Regions from separate parts of the Streptomyces sp. NPDC050448 genome, predicted to be linked through region 2. Evidence: riboswitches for the same ligand, from Rfam matches in the RefSeq annotation. Region 2 holds a riboswitch; each other region holds the start of a gene.

Region 1 (5,398 bases), on a different contig from region 2:
CCCGGTACGCCACCGGGCGGCCCAGGGTCCTCTACTGCGACCACGCCTTCCACGGGCTGACCACGGGCTCGCTCTCGGTCAACGGGGAGGGCGGCTTCCGGGACGGCTTCGCGCCGCTGTTGCCCGATACGAAGATCGCCCTCGGGGACCTGGCCGCCCTGGAGCGGGAACTGAAGCGGGGCGACGTCGCCGCCTTCGTCGTCGAGCCGGTCCAGGGCAAGGGCGTGCTCGCGGCCCCGCCCGGGTTCCTGCTCGCGGCGCAGGAGCTGCTGCACCGGCACAAGGCGCTGCTGATCGCGGACGAGGTGCAGACGGGCCTCGGCCGGACCGGGGATTTCTACGCGTACCAGCACGAGCCGGGCGTGGAGCCGGATCTGGTGTGTGTGGCCAAGGCCCTGTCGGGCGGCTATGTGCCCGTCGGCGCGACCCTGGGCAAGGACTGGATCTTCAAGAAGGTCTACTCGTCCATGGACCGCGTGCTGGTGCACTCCGCCAGTTTCGGATCCAACGCGCAGGCGATGGCGGCCGGGCTGGCGGTGCTCTGCGTCATGGAGGACGAGTCGGTGGTCGCGAACGCCCGCGCGATGGGCGACCTGCTGCGCGGGCGGCTCGCGGCGCTCGTGGACGAGTACGAGCTGCTCCACGAGGTACGGGGGCGCGGCCTGATGATCGGCATCGAGTTCGGGCGGCCGTCCTCGCTGGGGCTGCGCAGCCGGTGGGCCATGCTCCAGGCGGCCCGCAAGGGGCTCTTCGCCCAGATGGTCGTGGTTCCGCTGCTGCAGAAGCACCGGATCCTGACACAGGTGTCCGGTGATCATCTGGAGGTCATCAAGCTCATCCCGCCGCTGATCGTGGACGAGCGGGACGTCGACCGGTTCGTCGGCGCCTTCCGCGAGGTCATGGACGAGGCGCACGGCGGCGGCGGGCTGATGTGGGACTTCGGCAGGACGCTGGTGAAGCAGGCCGTCGGCGGCGGCTGACGGCCTGCTCCGCCGCTCGGCCGGATTACCGGTCGAGCAGCCGGTCCCGCAGCCGGCCGAGGGTCTCGGGCGTGAGCCCGAGGCCCTCGGCCAGGTACCGCTCGACACCGCCCCAGTGCTCGTCGATGGCGTCGAAGGCCGCCGTCAGGTACTCGGCGCGGGCGTCGAAGAGCGGGGCGAGCAGCTCCATCACCTCGGGGGAGTGGGCCTCGGGGGCGTCGCTGCCGCGGCGCACCCGGTACCGGCGGTGCGGGGCGTTGGACTCCAGGTAGTCCGCCACGATCGCCTCGCGCTCGACACCCAGCGCGAGCAGGGTGACGGCGATCGACAGGCCGGCCCGGTCCTTGCCGGCCGCGCAGTGCATGAGCGCCGGAAGGCTGTCCTCGGCGAGGGCGTGCACGACCCGGCTGTGTTCGGTGGTGCGGTGCCTGACCATCGAGCGGTACGAGTGGGCCATCCGGGCGGCGCCCTTTCCGTCGCCCAGGATTCCGCGGAGCTGCTCGAGGCCGCCGTTGCGGACCATCGTCCAGAATTCCTTGCCGTCGGCCGGATCCGACAGCGGGATGTTGACGTTCCGGACGCCGGGGAGCTCGACGTCGAGTCCCTCCACGGCATGGTCGGCGCCGTTGCGGAAGTCGAAAATCGTGTGGAGGCCGAGCGATGCGAGGAATTCTGCATCGGTTTCGGTGGCATGTGCCAGATGTCCGCTACGGAACAGTCGTCCCGGCTTGACCCTCCGCCCGTCGGTGGCGGGGAGGCCGCCCACGTCGCGGAAGTTGCGCACTCCGGCCAGCTCCGGCTCGGGCATGGGCTCCGTCCGCGGGGGCTGGGGTATCTGCTGGGTCACGGGAACTCCTCCGCATCGTCGTGGGATGTCCGAATTACGCTACTTGAGACCAACTTGCCATCACCGGAGGCGAGATCGGGCGCAGCCCCGTGAGCCAGATCATACGGTGACCGTGAGTGCCTGATCGTCAAAGTCGAATGGCCCGGCCGGGGCGGTTGTTGGCGGCGGGGTATGGACGGAGGGTGACCGGAATTCCGCCGAACTCCCCGCCCTGTGAATCCGTCAGGAAATTCATGGCTTGTTCCGTGCGGCCGGGCTGGATTACCTTCGCGATCGATCCGGATGGACCGCCGAATCCTGCCGCCGTCCGGAAACCGCACCCGACTATTGACGCGCGCGGCAGGAGCGGGGGAACCAGGTAAGCCGCTGTTTTCCGATCTTTGTATCGGCGCAGCTCGGGGTGAAGCCGTACATGGTCCGTTCATGTGCGGCCGGACATCTCCAGTCCGAACCCGACAGCTCACCTCGCAGGCGACGGAGAGGAATTCGCCATGCCTGCAAAGGGTAAGCACCGCCGTCCCAAGTCCCGTTCCATGGCGCGCGGTTTCGCCGTCGCAGGCACCGGTGGTGCGGCCCTCGCGCTGCCTCTGCTGGGTGCCGCCGGCGCCCACGCGGCCGCCGCCCCGACGGCGGCTCCCGCCGCGGCTCCCGTGCGGGCCCCGCAGGCTCCGGCGGCGCTGCGGGCCGTGCCCGCCGCTGCGGCGCAGGGCGCTCCGGCCGTCTACACCGTCGTGCCGGGCGACTACCTCTCCAAGATCGCTCAGGACCGCCACCTCTCCGGCGGCTGGCAGCAGCTGTACGCCGACAACCGCGAGGCCGTCGGCACCAACCCCTCGCTGATCCACCCCGGGCTGAAGCTGACCCTCGGTGCGAAGGGCGAGGCGGCCCCGGCCGCGGAGTCCGCGCCGGCTCCGGCCGCCCCCGCGCCCGCGCCCGCCAAGAAGAGCGCCGCCCAGTCCGCCGCCGGCACGGTCAGCGCCGCCGGCTTCGTCGCCCCCGTCGCCGGCGGCGGCGGGATCTCCACCCAGTACAAGACCCCCGGCGCCATGTGGGCCAGCGGCTACCACACCGGTGTCGACTTCATCGCGAGCTCCGGCACCACCGTCCGGGCCGTCGGTGCGGGCACCGTGGTCTCGGCCGGCTGGGGCGGCGCGTACGGCAACGAGGTCGTCATCCGGCACGCGGACGGCAAGTACTCCCAGTACGGCCACCTGTCCCAGCTCTCCGTCTCGGTCGGCCAGAGCGTCACCGCCGGCCAGACCATCGGCCTCTCCGGCTCCACCGGCAACTCGACCGGCCCGCACCTGCACTTCGAGATCCGCACCGGGCCGTCCTACGGCTCGGACATCGACCCGCTGGCCTACCTCCGCTCCAAGGGCGTGAGCATCTGACGGCTCCCGCCGTCGGAGAGAGGCAACCGGACACGTGAGGCCGGGACCCGAGGGGGGTCCCGGCCTCACGCCTTGTTATTCCGAACCGACCGGGTGGTATAGATCACGGCCCGTCAACCCCTGCCTACGGTGGCGTAGGTCACGTACCGGGGTGAAGTATGGGGTCCCGTGGCAGCGACGACGACACTCAAGACCATCGGCTCGTACGCGGCGATCGGGGACAGCTTCACCGAGGGTGTGGGGGACCCGGGGCCCGGGGACACCTTTCTCGGCTGGGCGGACCGGCTCGCCGTACTCCTGGCCGATCAGCGCGAGGAACACGAATTCCGGTACGCGAACCTGGCCGTGCGGGGGCGCCTCCTCGACCAGATCGTGGCCGAACAGGTCCCCCGGGCCAAGGAACTCGCGCCGGACCTGGTGAGCTTCTGCGCCGGCGGCAACGACATCATCCGGCCCGGCAGCGACCCGGACGACGTGGCGGAGCGGTTCGAGGCGGCCGTCGCCGACCTCACCGGAGCCGTCGGCCACGTCATGATCACCACCGGCTTCGACACCCGTGGCGTACCGGTCCTCAAGCACCTGCGGGGCAAGGTGGCGACGTACAGCGCGCATGTGCGCGCCATCGCCGACCGCTACGACTGCCCGGTGCTCGACCTCTGGTCGCTGAAGTCCGTACAGGACCGGCGCGCTTGGGACGACGACCGGCTCCACCTCTCGCCCGAGGGGCACACGCGGGTCGCGCTGCGCGCCGCCCAGGTGCTGGGACTCGAGGTGCCGGCCGACCCCGACCAGCCGTGGCCGCCGCAACAGCCGCGCGGCTCGGTGGACGTGACCCGGGACAACATCCAGTGGGCGCGGGAGCACCTGGTGCCGTGGATCGGGCGGCGGCTGCGCGGGGAGTCCTCCGGGGACCACGTGGAGGCGAAGCGTCCGGACCTGCTGCCGCTGTAGCCCGGCGCGGGAGGGGTGTGGAAGGAGGGCGGGACGCGGGTAGGAGGACGGGGGCGCGCGGCGGAATCCTTCGGGGCCGGTGCGCGTTGGCATGGTGATGGACCGGAAACCAGTACGGTCTTTCACGCCCGTCCGCCCCATCCGCCCCACCCTCCCAGGAGGCGTTTTGACCGGCTCCCGTCCCCTGCGTCCACGGCTGCGCGCCTTGCGGCCCGAAGCCTTCGGCGCGGATCCGTCCGGCGCACGCCTGGAGCGGATCCGCCGCTCGCCGAACTTCGCCGACGGTGTGTTCCAGAACCCGGTCGGGGCCCGGACCAGGCCCTCCGGCTCCATGGCGGAGTTCGCCAAGATCTACTTCCACAAGGAGCAGCGGACCCGGCGCAAGCCGGGAGCGCCGATCCCCGTGTACCCGACCACGCTCGCGGAGCTGGCGAAGCCGCCGGTCAGCGGCTTGCGCCTGACCTGGATGGGGCACTCCGGCGTGCTCGCGGAGATCGACGGGCGGCGGGTGCTGTTCGATCCGGTATGGGGTGAGCGGTGCTCTCCCTTCCCGTTCGCCGGGCCCAAGCGGCTGCACCCCGTACCCGTACCACTGGCCTCGCTGGGGCCGGTCGACGCCGTGGTGATCTCGCACGACCACTACGACCACCTCGACCTGCCGACCATCAAGGAGCTGGCCGGCACGGACACGGTCTTCGCCGTTCCGCTCGGCGTCGGCGCCCACCTGGAGCACTGGGGGGTGTCGCCGGACCGGCTGCGCGAGCTCGACTGGAACGAGAGCACCAAGATCGCGGGGCTCTCGCTGACGGCCACCCCGGCGCGGCACTTCTGCGGGCGCGGCCTGCGCAACGAGCAGAACACCCTGTGGGCCTCATGGGTCGTCGCGGGCGACGAGCACCGGATCTTCCACAGCGGGGACACCGGCTACTTCCCCGGGTTCGGGGAGATCGGCGCCGAGCACGGACCCTTCGACGCCACGATGATCCAGATCGGGGCCTACTCGGAGTACTGGCCCGAGAACCACACGGACTACACCCCGCTGCCCGGCGGGTGGCCGGACATCCACATGACCCCCCAGGAAGGCGTCCAAGCACACCTTGACCTGCAAGGATCCAAGCCGCATGGCGTGATGCTGCCGATCCACTGGGGCACCTTCAGTCTTGCCCTCCATGCCTGGGCGGAGCCGGGCGAGTGGACGGTCGACGCTGCCGAGGAGGCCGGGCAGCCGG
Region 2 (5,398 bases):
CCGCCGGCGCCGCTCGCGCCGAACAGCGGACTGCCCGTCATGCCCGACCCGGATGCGCCGTCCACGTCGCCGTCCGTCCCGGTGCTCCCGGGCGACCCGACCGTGAACCCGGGCGTCCCCACGGCCCCGACGACGCCCATCGCGCCGACGGCCCCGGGAACCCCGACCACGCCCGGGCACCCGGCGGACCCGACCGCTCCGGCCAACCCGGCCAAGCCCGGCGCCCCCTCGACCCCGGGTACCCCCGGTACCCCGGGCGCCTCCACCGACCCGGCCGCCATCCCGGACACCTCCGGCACCGGCAAGCACCGTGGTACGCCGGCCCCCGAGGCGCCCGTCGTGTCAGAGGCGGCGTCGGCCCCCTCGTACACCGTCCAGGCGGGTGACAGCCTGGCCACCATCGCGTCTGCCAAGGGCCTCAAGGGCGGCTGGAACGCGCTCTACCAGGCCAACGAGCAGGTCATCGGGGATGACGCCGATCTGATCAAGCCTGGCCAGAATCTGCATCTAAGCCAGAAATAGTGACACTTCGGACACCCAAAAAGAGCTGAATGTCTGTTATCTGCAAGTGAGACATGTGTCTCTTCCGGTCAACTGGCGTGTCCCGCCCGAAGCCTTCCGCAAACCCCGTCCTCACCTGCGCAAATGCCCGCAAGGAGAGCGCAAGTAGGGGTCGTTTCTCCCCGATGTTCCTCGTTGAACATCGGGGAGAGACCTGTCTACCTTCTGAGTCGCCCGCCACCGCGGGCCTCTTCGACCGCATCGCCGAGTCCTGCCGGCGGACGGGGGGAACAGTCGTCGCGTCAAGCGCCGAAGGCAGGAGCGGGGGAACCAAGGTAGGCGCCGGGACCGGCCGTTGAGAGACGGTCACGGAAACGGCTAGGGGTTAAGTCGTGCGCCACATCGCACGGCCGGGCACTCATCCGCCCGAACCCGACAGCTCACCTCGCAGGCGTCGGTGAGGAGAACTCCATGCTGCTTTCCGGCAAGGGCAAGCACCGCCGCGCCACCGCCATCGAGCGGACCACCCGCATCGTCACGCTCGCCGGCGTCGCCGGTGTCGCCGTCGCGGCGCCCCTGATGACCGCGGGCTCCGCCTCCGCCGCGACCGTCTCCGAGTGGGACCGCGTCGCGCAGTGCGAGTCCGGCGGCAACTGGGCCATCAACACGGGCAACGGCTACTACGGCGGAGTGCAGTTCTCGGCCTCCACCTGGGCCGCGTACGGCGGCAAGGCGTACGCCGCCCAGGCCAACCAGGCCTCCAAGGCGCAGCAGATAGCCATCGCCGAGAAGGTCCTCAAGGGCCAGGGCAAGGGCGCGTGGCCGTCCTGCGGCGTCGGCCTGTCCAACTCCTCCTACACCGGTGGTGGTACGACCGACACCCCGAAGAAGACGGAGCAGAAGGCCGAGACGAAGAAGACCCAGCCGAAGAAGACCGAGCCGAAGAAGGAGACGCAGCGCTCCGAGGCCCCGACCACCCGCTCCGAGCGCTCCGAGGCCCCGGCCCCGAAGACCGGCAACGGCTCGTACGAGGTCAAGTCCGGCGACACCCTGGGCACCATCGCCGAGGCCAACGGCGTCAAGGGCGGCTGGGAGAAGCTCTTCGAGCTCAACAAGGACATCGTCTCGGATGCCGACCTGATCTTCCCCGGTCAGAAGCTGAAGCTCAGCTGAATCCCGCGGTAACTACCGCGGCAGCTCGTGCAACACGCAGCATCCCCACCGCCCGGCGCGTCTGCCCCCACGCGCCGGGCGGTGGCGTTTTTCCTGCGCGGCCCCGGTCGAGACGCCGGCAATCGAGAGTCCTATGTCCCGGAAGGCGGGTATTCGGGCCCTTTTTCGTCCCAGGGGCCGGGCGGTCGGCCGGTCGAGCGCCCGGAGCCGGTTAGGCTCTAGGCGGCAAGGCCATCCCACGGCCTGACACGCCACCGCACATCCAGCGTCACATCCCAGAAGGAGATGCTCGTGCCGTCCATCGACGTCGTCGTAGCCCGGGAAATCCTGGACTCCCGAGGCAACCCCACGGTCGAGGTCGAGGTGGGCCTCGACGATGGCAGCACCGGCCGTGCTGCAGTTCCGTCCGGCGCCTCCACCGGTGCATTCGAGGCCATCGAGCTCCGTGACGGTGACCCCAACCGTTACATGGGCAAGGGTGTCGAGAAGGCCGTCCTCGCCGTCATCGAGCAGATCGGCCCGGAGCTCGTCGGCTACGACGCCACCGAGCAGCGCCTGATCGACCAGGCCATGTTCGACCTGGACGCCACCGACAACAAGGGCTCGCTCGGCGCCAACGCCATCCTCGGCGTGTCCCTCGCCGTCGCGCACGCCGCGTCCGAGGCCTCGGACCTCCCGCTCTTCCGCTACCTCGGCGGCCCGAACGCGCACCTGCTGCCCGTTCCGATGATGAACATCCTCAACGGTGGGTCGCACGCCGACTCCAACGTGGACATCCAGGAGTTCATGATCGCCCCGATCGGCGCGGAGTCCTTCTCCGAGGCCCTGCGCTGGGGTGCCGAGGTCTACCACACCCTCAAGAAGGTCCTGCACACCAAGGGTCTGTCCACCGGCCTGGGCGACGAGGGCGGCTTCGCCCCGAACCTGGAGTCCAACCGCGCCGCGCTCGACCTCATCATCGAGGCCATCAAGCAGGCCGGCTACACCCCGGGCAAGGACATCGCGCTCGCCCTCGACGTCGCCGCGTCCGAGTTCTACAAGGACGGCAAGTACGAGTTCGAGGGCCAGTCCCGCTCGGCCGCCGAGATGACCGACTACTACGCCGAGCTCGTCGAGGCGTACCCGCTCGTCTCCATCGAGGACCCGCTGTTCGAGGACGACTGGGCCGGCTGGAAGACCATCACCGACCGCCTCGGCGCCAAGGTCCAGATCGTCGGCGACGACCTCTTCGTCACCAACCCGGAGCGTCTGGCCCGCGGTATCGAGGAGGGCTCCGCGAACGCCCTGCTCGTCAAGGTGAACCAGATCGGTTCGCTGACCGAGACCCTCGACGCCGTCGAGATGGCCCAGCGCAACGGCTTCAAGTGCATGATGTCGCACCGCTCCGGTGAGACCGAGGACGTCACCATCGCCGACCTCGCCGTCGCCGTGAACTGCGGTCAGATCAAGACCGGCGCCCCGGCCCGCTCGGACCGCGTCGCCAAGTACAACCAGCTGCTGCGCATCGAGGAGATCCTCGACGACGCCGCGGTGTACGCGGGCCGCTCCGCCTTCCCGCGCTTCAAGGGCTAATCACGCTCTTGCCTCCGTACGTCCCCGCACTCGGTCCCGTACCGTGTGCGGGGACGTATTGCGTAGTGCGTATACAGGGGAGGCGGGATCAATGGCCGGGAACCGGGATCGGTTCTCCACCTTCTCCACCGCGACCAGGCTCAAGCAGCTCGGGGAGCGGACCGCCGCCCACGTCTACCGCTCGCAGACGCGCCGCCAGGTCCGGCGCAGCCGGCTCACCGGCCGGGCCGCGCTCCTGGTGCTGGTCCTCTGTACGCTGGTCGTCGCCCTCGCGTATCCGATGCGCCAGTACGTCTCCCAGCGCTCGGAGATCGCGGAGCAGCGGCGGGCCGCCGGGGCCGCGGGCCGGCGCCTCGAACGCCTCCGTGACGAGAAGGCCCGCTGGCAGGACAACGCGTACGCGGAGCAGCAGGCGCGCAAGCACCTGCACTTCGTCCGCCCGGGCGAGATCAGCTACATCATGACCGACCCCGGGGCCGGGGCCGCCGAGCGGCACCGCACCGGAACGGCCGGATCCGACCGGCCCTGGTACTCGAACGTCTGGGACGGCGTCGACAAGGCCGACCGCCCCGGCGACTGACGAGCACCGCACCCATCCACGAGAACGAAGAGACTTCCTCCAGGCATGCAGACGCCCCCGCCCCAGACCGACCGGACCGAGCCGACCGACGCGGACATCGAGGCGTTCGAGCAGCAGCTCGGCCGCCCGCCGCGCGGGCTGCGCGCCATCGCCCACCGCTGCCCCTGCGGCCAGCCGGACGTGGTGGAGACCGCCCCGCGGCTGCCCGACGGCACGCCCTTCCCGACGCTGTATTACCTCACCTGCCCGCGCGCGGCCTCCGCGATCGGCACGCTCGAGGCGAACGGCGTGATGAAGGAGATGCAGGCCCGGCTCGCCGAGGACCCCGAGCTCGCCGCCGCCTACCAGGCCGCGCACGAGGACTACATCCGGCGCCGTGACGCCATCGAGGTGCTCCAGGGCTTCCCGAGCGCCGGCGGGATGCCGGACCGGGTGAAGTGCCTGCACGTGCTGGTCGGCCACTCGCTGGCCGCCGGTCCCGGGGTGAACCCGTTCGGCGACGAGGCCCTGGCGATGCTGCCGGAGTGGTGGGCGAAGGGCGCCTGCGTCGCGCCGTGCGCGCAGAAGGCCGAGAAGAAGGGGGCGGAGTGACCAGGGTCGCCGGAATCGACTGCGGTACGAACTCGATCCGCCTCCTGGTCGCGGACTGCGACCCGGCCACCGGTGACCTGATCGAGCTGGACCGGCGGATGACGATCGTCCGCCTGGGCCAGGGCGTGGACAGGACGGGCCGGCTGGCCCCGGAGGCGCTGGAGCGCACCTTCGCGGCCTGCCGCGAGTACGCGGCGGTCATCAAGGAGCTGGGTGCGGAGCGGCTGCGCTTCGTGGCGACCTCGGCCTCCCGCGACGCCGAGAACCGGGACGAGTTCGTCCAGGGGGTCCTCGGCATCCTGGGCGTCGAGCCCGAGGTGATCTCCGGTGACCAGGAGGCGGAGTTCTCCTTCACCGGCGCCACCAAGGAGCTGATGGGCACCACTCACATGGAGAAGCCCTTCCTGGTGGTGGACATCGGCGGCGGCTCGACCGAGTTCGTGGTCGGCGAGGAGCACGTGCGGGCGGCCCGCTCGGTGGACGTGGGCTGCGTACGGATGACCGAGCGTCACCTCGTGGTGGACGGGGCGGTCAGCGATCCGCCGACCGCGGAGCAGATCGCCGCCATACGGGCCGACATCGAGGCGGCGCTGGACCTGGTCGAGCAGACGGTCCCGCTCTCCGAGGCGCGGACGCTGGTGGGCCTGGCCGGTTCGGTGACCACGGTCGCCGGGATCGCCCTCGGGCTGCCAGAGTACATCTCGTCGGCGATCCACCACGCGCGGATCCCGTACGAGACGGTCCGGGAGATCAGCGAGCGGATGCTGACGGCCACGCACGCCGAGCGCGCGGCGATCCCGGTCCTGCACCCGGGCCGGGTGGACGTCATCGGCGCGGGCACCCTGGTGCTGCTCGCGGTCATGGAGCGGATCGGCGCCTCGGAGGTCGTGGTCTCGGAGCACGACATCCTCGACGGAATCGCCTGGTCCGTCGCCTGACGGGCGGCTCGCGGGAGCCTCGTGAGGACCTCGTGCGAGGGTC
Region 3 (5,398 bases), on a different contig from region 2:
GCGCTTGCATACAGTGGCAGGTCTGACGGAAATCTCTGCATCGCGATCGAAGGGACCACATGCCCATGGGTCACACGGCCACAGCCCAGGCCGGCTCCGGCGGCCTGACAGCGACCGAGCACCGGCTGGCCAACGGCCTGCGCGTGGTGCTCTCCGAGGATCACCTGACCCCGGTCGCCGCGGTCTGCCTCTGGTACGACGTCGGCTCGCGCCATGAAGTCAAGGGGCGGACCGGCCTGGCTCACCTCTTCGAGCACCTGATGTTCCAGGGCTCGGCGAGCGTACCCGGCAACGGACACTTCGAGCTGGTCCAGGGTGCCGGCGGTTCGCTCAACGGCACGACCAGCTTCGAGCGCACCAACTACTTCGAGACCATGCCGGCCCACCAGCTGGAGCTCGCGCTCTGGCTCGAGGCGGACCGGATGGGCTCGCTGCTCGCCGCCCTGGACGACGAGTCCATGGAGAACCAGCGCGACGTCGTCAAGAACGAGCGCCGCCAGCGGTACGACAACGTCCCGTACGGCACGGCCTTCGAGAAGCTGACCGCCCTGGCGTACCCCGAGGGCCACCCGTACCACCACACCCCGATCGGCTCCATGGCCGACCTGGACGCGGCCTCCCTGGAGGACGCCCGCTCCTTCTTCCGCACGTACTACGCGCCCAACAACGCGGTGCTGTCGGTCGTGGGCGACATCGACCCCGAGCAGGCGCTCGCCTGGGTCGAGAAGTACTTCGGGACCATTCCCGGGCACGACGGCAAGCAGCCGCCGCGCGACGGCACGCTGCCCGAGATCATGGGCCGGGAGCTGCGCGAGGAGATCGTCGAGGAGGTCCCGGCCCGCGCGCTGATGGCCGCCTACCGGCTCCCGCACGACGGCAGCCGCGAGTGCGACGCCGCCGACGTGGCGCTGACCGTCCTGGGCGGTGGCGAGTCCTCCCGGCTGCACAACCGCCTGGTACGCCGCGACCAGACGGCCGTCGCGGCAGGCTTCGGCATGCTGCGGCTCGCCGGCGCGCCCTCGCTGGGCTGGCTGGACGTGAAGACCTCCAGCGGGGTCGAGGTGCCCGACATCGAGGCGGCCGTCGACGAGGAGCTCGCGCGGTTCGCCGCCGAGGGCCCGACGGCCGAGGAGATGGAGCGCGCCCAGGCGCAGCTGGAGCGCGAGTGGCTGGACCGGCTGAGCACGGTGGCCGGCCGGGCCGACGAACTGTGCCGCTTCGCCGTGCTGTTCGGCGACCCGCAGCTGGCGCTCAGCGCCGTCCAGCGGGTCCTCGACATCACCGCCGAGGAGGTGCAGGCCGTGGCCGCGGCCCGACTGCGCCCCGACAACCGCGCGGTGCTGGTGTACGAGCCGCTTCCGGCAGAGGCCGACGAGAACGACGAGAACGAGGGGGCGGAGCAGTGAGCGACACCGCAGCCGTCACGATGACCTTCCACCCGCAGCCGCAGGCCGGCCAGGCCCGGCCGTGGGCCTTCCCTGCCCCGGAGCGCGGCTCGCTGCCCAACGGCCTGACCGTGCTGCGCTGCCACCGGCCGGGCCAGCAGGTCGTCGCCGTCGAGGTCAACCTGGCCGCCCCGCTGGACGCCGAGCCCCAGGGCCTGGACGGCGTGGCGACCATCATGGCCCGCGCGCTGTCCGAGGGCACCGACAAGCACACCGCCGAGGAGTTCGCGGCCGAGCTCGAGCGCTGCGGCGCCACGCTCGACGCGCATGCCGACCACCCGGGCGTGCGGGTCTCCCTGGAGGTCCCGGCCTCCCGGCTGGCCAAGGCGCTGGGCCTGGTCGCCGAGGCGCTGCGCGCGCCCGCCTTCGCCGACAGCGAGGTCGACCGGCTGGTGCGCAACCGGCTCGACGAGATCCCGCACGAGCTGGCCAACCCGCAGCGCCGCGCCGCCAAGGAGCTCTCCAAGCAGCTCTTCCCGTCCACCCTGCGGATGTCCCGCCCGCGCCAGGGCACCGAGGAGACGGTCGCCCGGATCGACTCCGCGGCCGTACGCGCCTTCTTCGAGGCCCACGTACGCCCCGCCACCGCCACGGCGGTGGTCGTCGGCGACCTGACCGGCATCGACCTGGACGCCGTGCTGGCGGACACCCTGGGCAGCTGGACAGGCAACTCCGCCGAGGCGCTCCCGGTGCCGCCGGTGACCGCCGACGACACCGGCCGCGTGGTCATCGTGGACCGGCCCGGCGCGGTCCAGACGCAGCTGCTCATCGGCCGGATCGGGCCGGACCGGCACGAGCGGGTCTGGGCGGCGCAGGTGCTCGGCACGTACTGCCTGGGCGGCACCCTCACCTCGCGCCTGGACAAGGTGCTGCGCGAGGAGAAGGGCTACACGTACGGCGTGCGCGCCTTCGGCCAGGTGCTGCGTTCCACCGCCGACGGCAAGGGCGCCTCGATGCTCGCCATCAGCGGCTCCGTGGACACCCCCAACACCGGCCCGGCGCTCGACGACCTCTGGAAGGTGCTCCGCACCCTCGCGGAGGGCGGCCTGACCGACGCCGAACGGGACGTGGCGGTGCAGAACTTGGTGGGCGTGGCCCCGCTGAAGTTCGAGACGGCCGCGGCCGTCGCCGGCACGCTCGCCGACCAGGTCGAGCAGGAGCTCCCGGACGACTACCAGGCCCGGTTGTACGCGCAGCTGGCCCAAACGGGCACGGTGGAGGCGACTTCGGCCGTCCTGGCCGCGTTCCCGGTGGACCGCCTGGTCACCGTCCTGGTGGGCGACGCTTCGCAGATCGAGGCGCCGGTGCGGGCGCTCGGGATCGGCGAGGTCACCGTCGTCACCAACTGACGGACATCTCAAGGGGTTCCGGTGGCTTGTCCACCGGGGCCCCTTTTGTCTGTTTGGTGGAGAGGTTGCTTGTATGTGGTGTGGCGTACGCAACAAAAAGGCGCGTCTGTTTGGCGATTGACTGATGATCCGCCTAGCGTCGGGCGTGCTGTCCGTCAGTTGTACGCGCCGCATCCGCGGCACCGGGCAGCGATCGCCGAGTCCCCGTCAGGCGCGAGCCTGGGGAGCCGGGGACCCACATGCGTCCCTGGGGTGAATCGGACCGCCTCGTCAGAGGGGGCCCGTAGGAGACCTTCCTGCTCCGAACCCGTCAGCTAACCCGGTAGGCGAGAAGGAAGGAAAGGATCAGCCCCTTCATGGCGTTTGGCAGTCGTGCCGCCGGTAAACACCGTGGTTCCAGTCGTCTGAGCCGCAAGACCGCCGGCTACGCCGGCATAGCCGCCCTCGCCACCACCGGTGTCGTCGGCTCCCTCGCAGGCCCGGCGTTCGCCGCGTCGGACAAGGCGCCCTCCATGGAGGACACCGGCCTGAACGCCGTCGTGACGGCCGAGGACGTCCCGGTCCAGATCGAGGCCCAGGCCGAGGCCCAGCAGCACGCGGCCGAGGCCGCGGCCGCCAAGGCGAAGGCGGAGGCCGACGCGAAGGCGCGCGCCGCCGAGGCCAAGGCGAAGGCCGAGGAGAAGGTGAAGGCCGAGCGCGAGGCCGCCGAGCGCGCCGCCCGCGAGGAGGAGCGCAAGCGCCTCAACACCTTCGTCGCCCCGGTCGACGGGTCCTATATCAGCACCCAGTGGCACGCAGGCGGCGGCATGTGGTCCTCCGGCAGCCACACCGGCATCGACTTCCACGCGGCCTCCGGCACCTCGGTGCACGCGGTGGGCGCCGGAACCGTGGTCGAGGCCGGCTGGGGCGGCGCGTACGGCAACAACGTCGTCATCAAGCACAACGACGGCACGTACACGCAGTACGGCCACATGACCTCGCTGGACGTCTCCGTCGGCGAGCAGGTCACCGCGGGCCAGCAGATCGGCCTGTCGGGCTCCACCGGCAACTCCAGCGGCCCGCACCTGCACTTCGAGGCCCGCACCGGCCCCCAGTACGGCTCGGACATCGACCCGGTCGCCTACCTGCGCAACCACGGCGTCGACGTCTGACCCGCAGCACTTCACCGAAGGCCCCGGCTCCCCGAGCCGGGGCCTTCGCGTTGTGGCTGTAAACATTCGCGATTTCCGTCCGCGCTCGGAAAACATCGCTTGTTGCAATAGAGTCCCAGTACGATCCCAGCACGGTCGCGGTAATGGCGTCGGCAGTCGGAAATAGGCGGAGGTCCGGACTTGCGTATTCCTGCGCACGCGGTATGCACGGCAATCCGCGACGACATCGTCTCCGGAGTCTTCGAACCGGGCGGCAGGCTGACCGAGGAGGTGCTGGCCCGCCGGTACGGCGTCTCCCGCGTCCCGGTCCGCGAGGCGCTGCGGACCCTGGAGTCCGAAGGCTTCGTCACCACCCGGCGGCATGCGGGCGCCTGCGTCGCCGAGCCCACCGAGCAGGAGGCGGCCGACCTCCTGGAGCTGCGGATGCTGCTCGAGCCGCTGGCGGCCGCCCGGGCCGCCCGCCGGCGCACCGAGGCCCACCTCAAGGTGCTGCGCGGGCTGGTCAGACTGGGCCAGGAGCGGGCCAGGCGGGGCCAGGGGGAGGATCTGCGGTCCCTGGGAGGCTGGTTCCACGAGACCCTCGCCCAGGCTTCCGGCAGCCCCGGGCTGATCGCGCTGCTCACGCAGATGCGGCACAAGGTCGCCTGGATGTACGCCGTGGAGGCGCCGGCCCGGCCCGTCGAGTCCTGGGCGGAGCACGGGGCGATCGTGGACGCGGTGGCCCGCGGGGACGCCGAGCGCGCCCGGACGCTGACGGCGGTGCACGCGGACCGGGCGGCCGGGGCGCACCGGCTGCGGGTGAGGACTTCGCAACATGCCGTAAACACGGCGAGCGGTCCGCATTAACAAATGCCGCGTATTACTGTCGGAGGCTGCTTAATGCCGGAAGTGGTTGAGGCCGTAGGCGGCAGCCGAATTCGTGGTGTGCGTGTTGTCGCCCCGCGCGGATGGCAGGAATTCCCGACGCGTCCTGAATGGGGCGTCGAACGGGGTGGGAAAACGATGAAGCCGCGGCCGCCGGAATACCGGTGGCCGCGGCTTCATCGCATGCCCGGGGGCGAACCCGAAGGGTCAGACGGTCTCGGGGAGCTCGTCGAGGCCCTCGGCGACCAGCCTCGCGAGGCGGTCGAGCGCCGCCTCGGCACCCTCGGCGTCGGACGCGAGGACGATCTCCTCGCCGCCCTGGGCGCCCAGGCCCAGCACCGCGAGCATGGACGCGGCGTTGACGGGGTTCCCGTCGGTCTTCGAGATGGTCACCGGGACGCCGGAAGCGGTCGTCGCGCGGACGAAGATCGAGGCGGGACGAGCGTGCAGGCCCTCGGCCCAGCCGACGTTGACGCGGCGCTCTGCCATGGTGATGCCCTTCAGGTTCTTACGGTTGTCTAGACCAGTCTCTCACGACGCCTCGAATGCTCCGACCGACCTCCGGCCCGAATCATCCGCCGTACGACCT

What was found. Region 2 has a riboswitch for cyclic di-AMP ahead of AB0I68_RS28150 (transglycosylase family protein). Riboswitches for the same ligand answer to the same signal wherever they lie in the genome.
Positions count from the first base shown of each region.
Region 1: another riboswitch for cyclic di-AMP. It lies ahead of AB0I68_RS08020 (LysM peptidoglycan-binding domain-containing M23 family metallopeptidase); the one in region 2 lies ahead of AB0I68_RS28150 (transglycosylase family protein).
Region 3: another riboswitch for cyclic di-AMP. It lies ahead of AB0I68_RS23385 (M23 family metallopeptidase); the one in region 2 lies ahead of AB0I68_RS28150 (transglycosylase family protein).

Region 1 covers NZ_JBFAJR010000004.1:278,028-283,425, reverse strand. The annotation lists gene AB0I68_RS08030 (aspartate aminotransferase family protein) at 1-980, shown strand, start outside; gene AB0I68_RS08025 (tyrosine-protein phosphatase) at 1,006-1,788, opposite strand; cyclic di-AMP (ydaO/yuaA leader) riboswitch at 2,106-2,314, shown strand; gene AB0I68_RS08020 (LysM peptidoglycan-binding domain-containing M23 family metallopeptidase) at 2,319-3,218, shown strand; gene AB0I68_RS08015 (SGNH/GDSL hydrolase family protein) at 3,387-4,169, shown strand; gene AB0I68_RS08010 (MBL fold metallo-hydrolase) at 4,336-5,398, shown strand, end outside.
Region 2 covers NZ_JBFAJR010000029.1:7,606-13,003, forward strand. The annotation lists gene AB0I68_RS28145 (transglycosylase family protein) at 1-522, shown strand, start outside; cyclic di-AMP (ydaO/yuaA leader) riboswitch at 799-970, shown strand; gene AB0I68_RS28150 (transglycosylase family protein) at 973-1,674, shown strand; gene eno (phosphopyruvate hydratase) at 1,960-3,246, shown strand; gene AB0I68_RS28160 (septum formation initiator family protein) at 3,338-3,826, shown strand; gene AB0I68_RS28165 (DUF501 domain-containing protein) at 3,872-4,417, shown strand; gene AB0I68_RS28170 (Ppx/GppA phosphatase family protein) at 4,414-5,355, shown strand.
Region 3 covers NZ_JBFAJR010000020.1:125,567-130,964, forward strand. The annotation lists gene AB0I68_RS23375 (pitrilysin family protein) at 66-1,406, shown strand; gene AB0I68_RS23380 (pitrilysin family protein) at 1,427-2,794, shown strand; cyclic di-AMP (ydaO/yuaA leader) riboswitch at 2,979-3,137, shown strand; gene AB0I68_RS23385 (M23 family metallopeptidase) at 3,151-3,945, shown strand; gene AB0I68_RS23390 (GntR family transcriptional regulator) at 4,126-4,791, shown strand; gene AB0I68_RS23395 (HPr family phosphocarrier protein) at 5,017-5,298, opposite strand.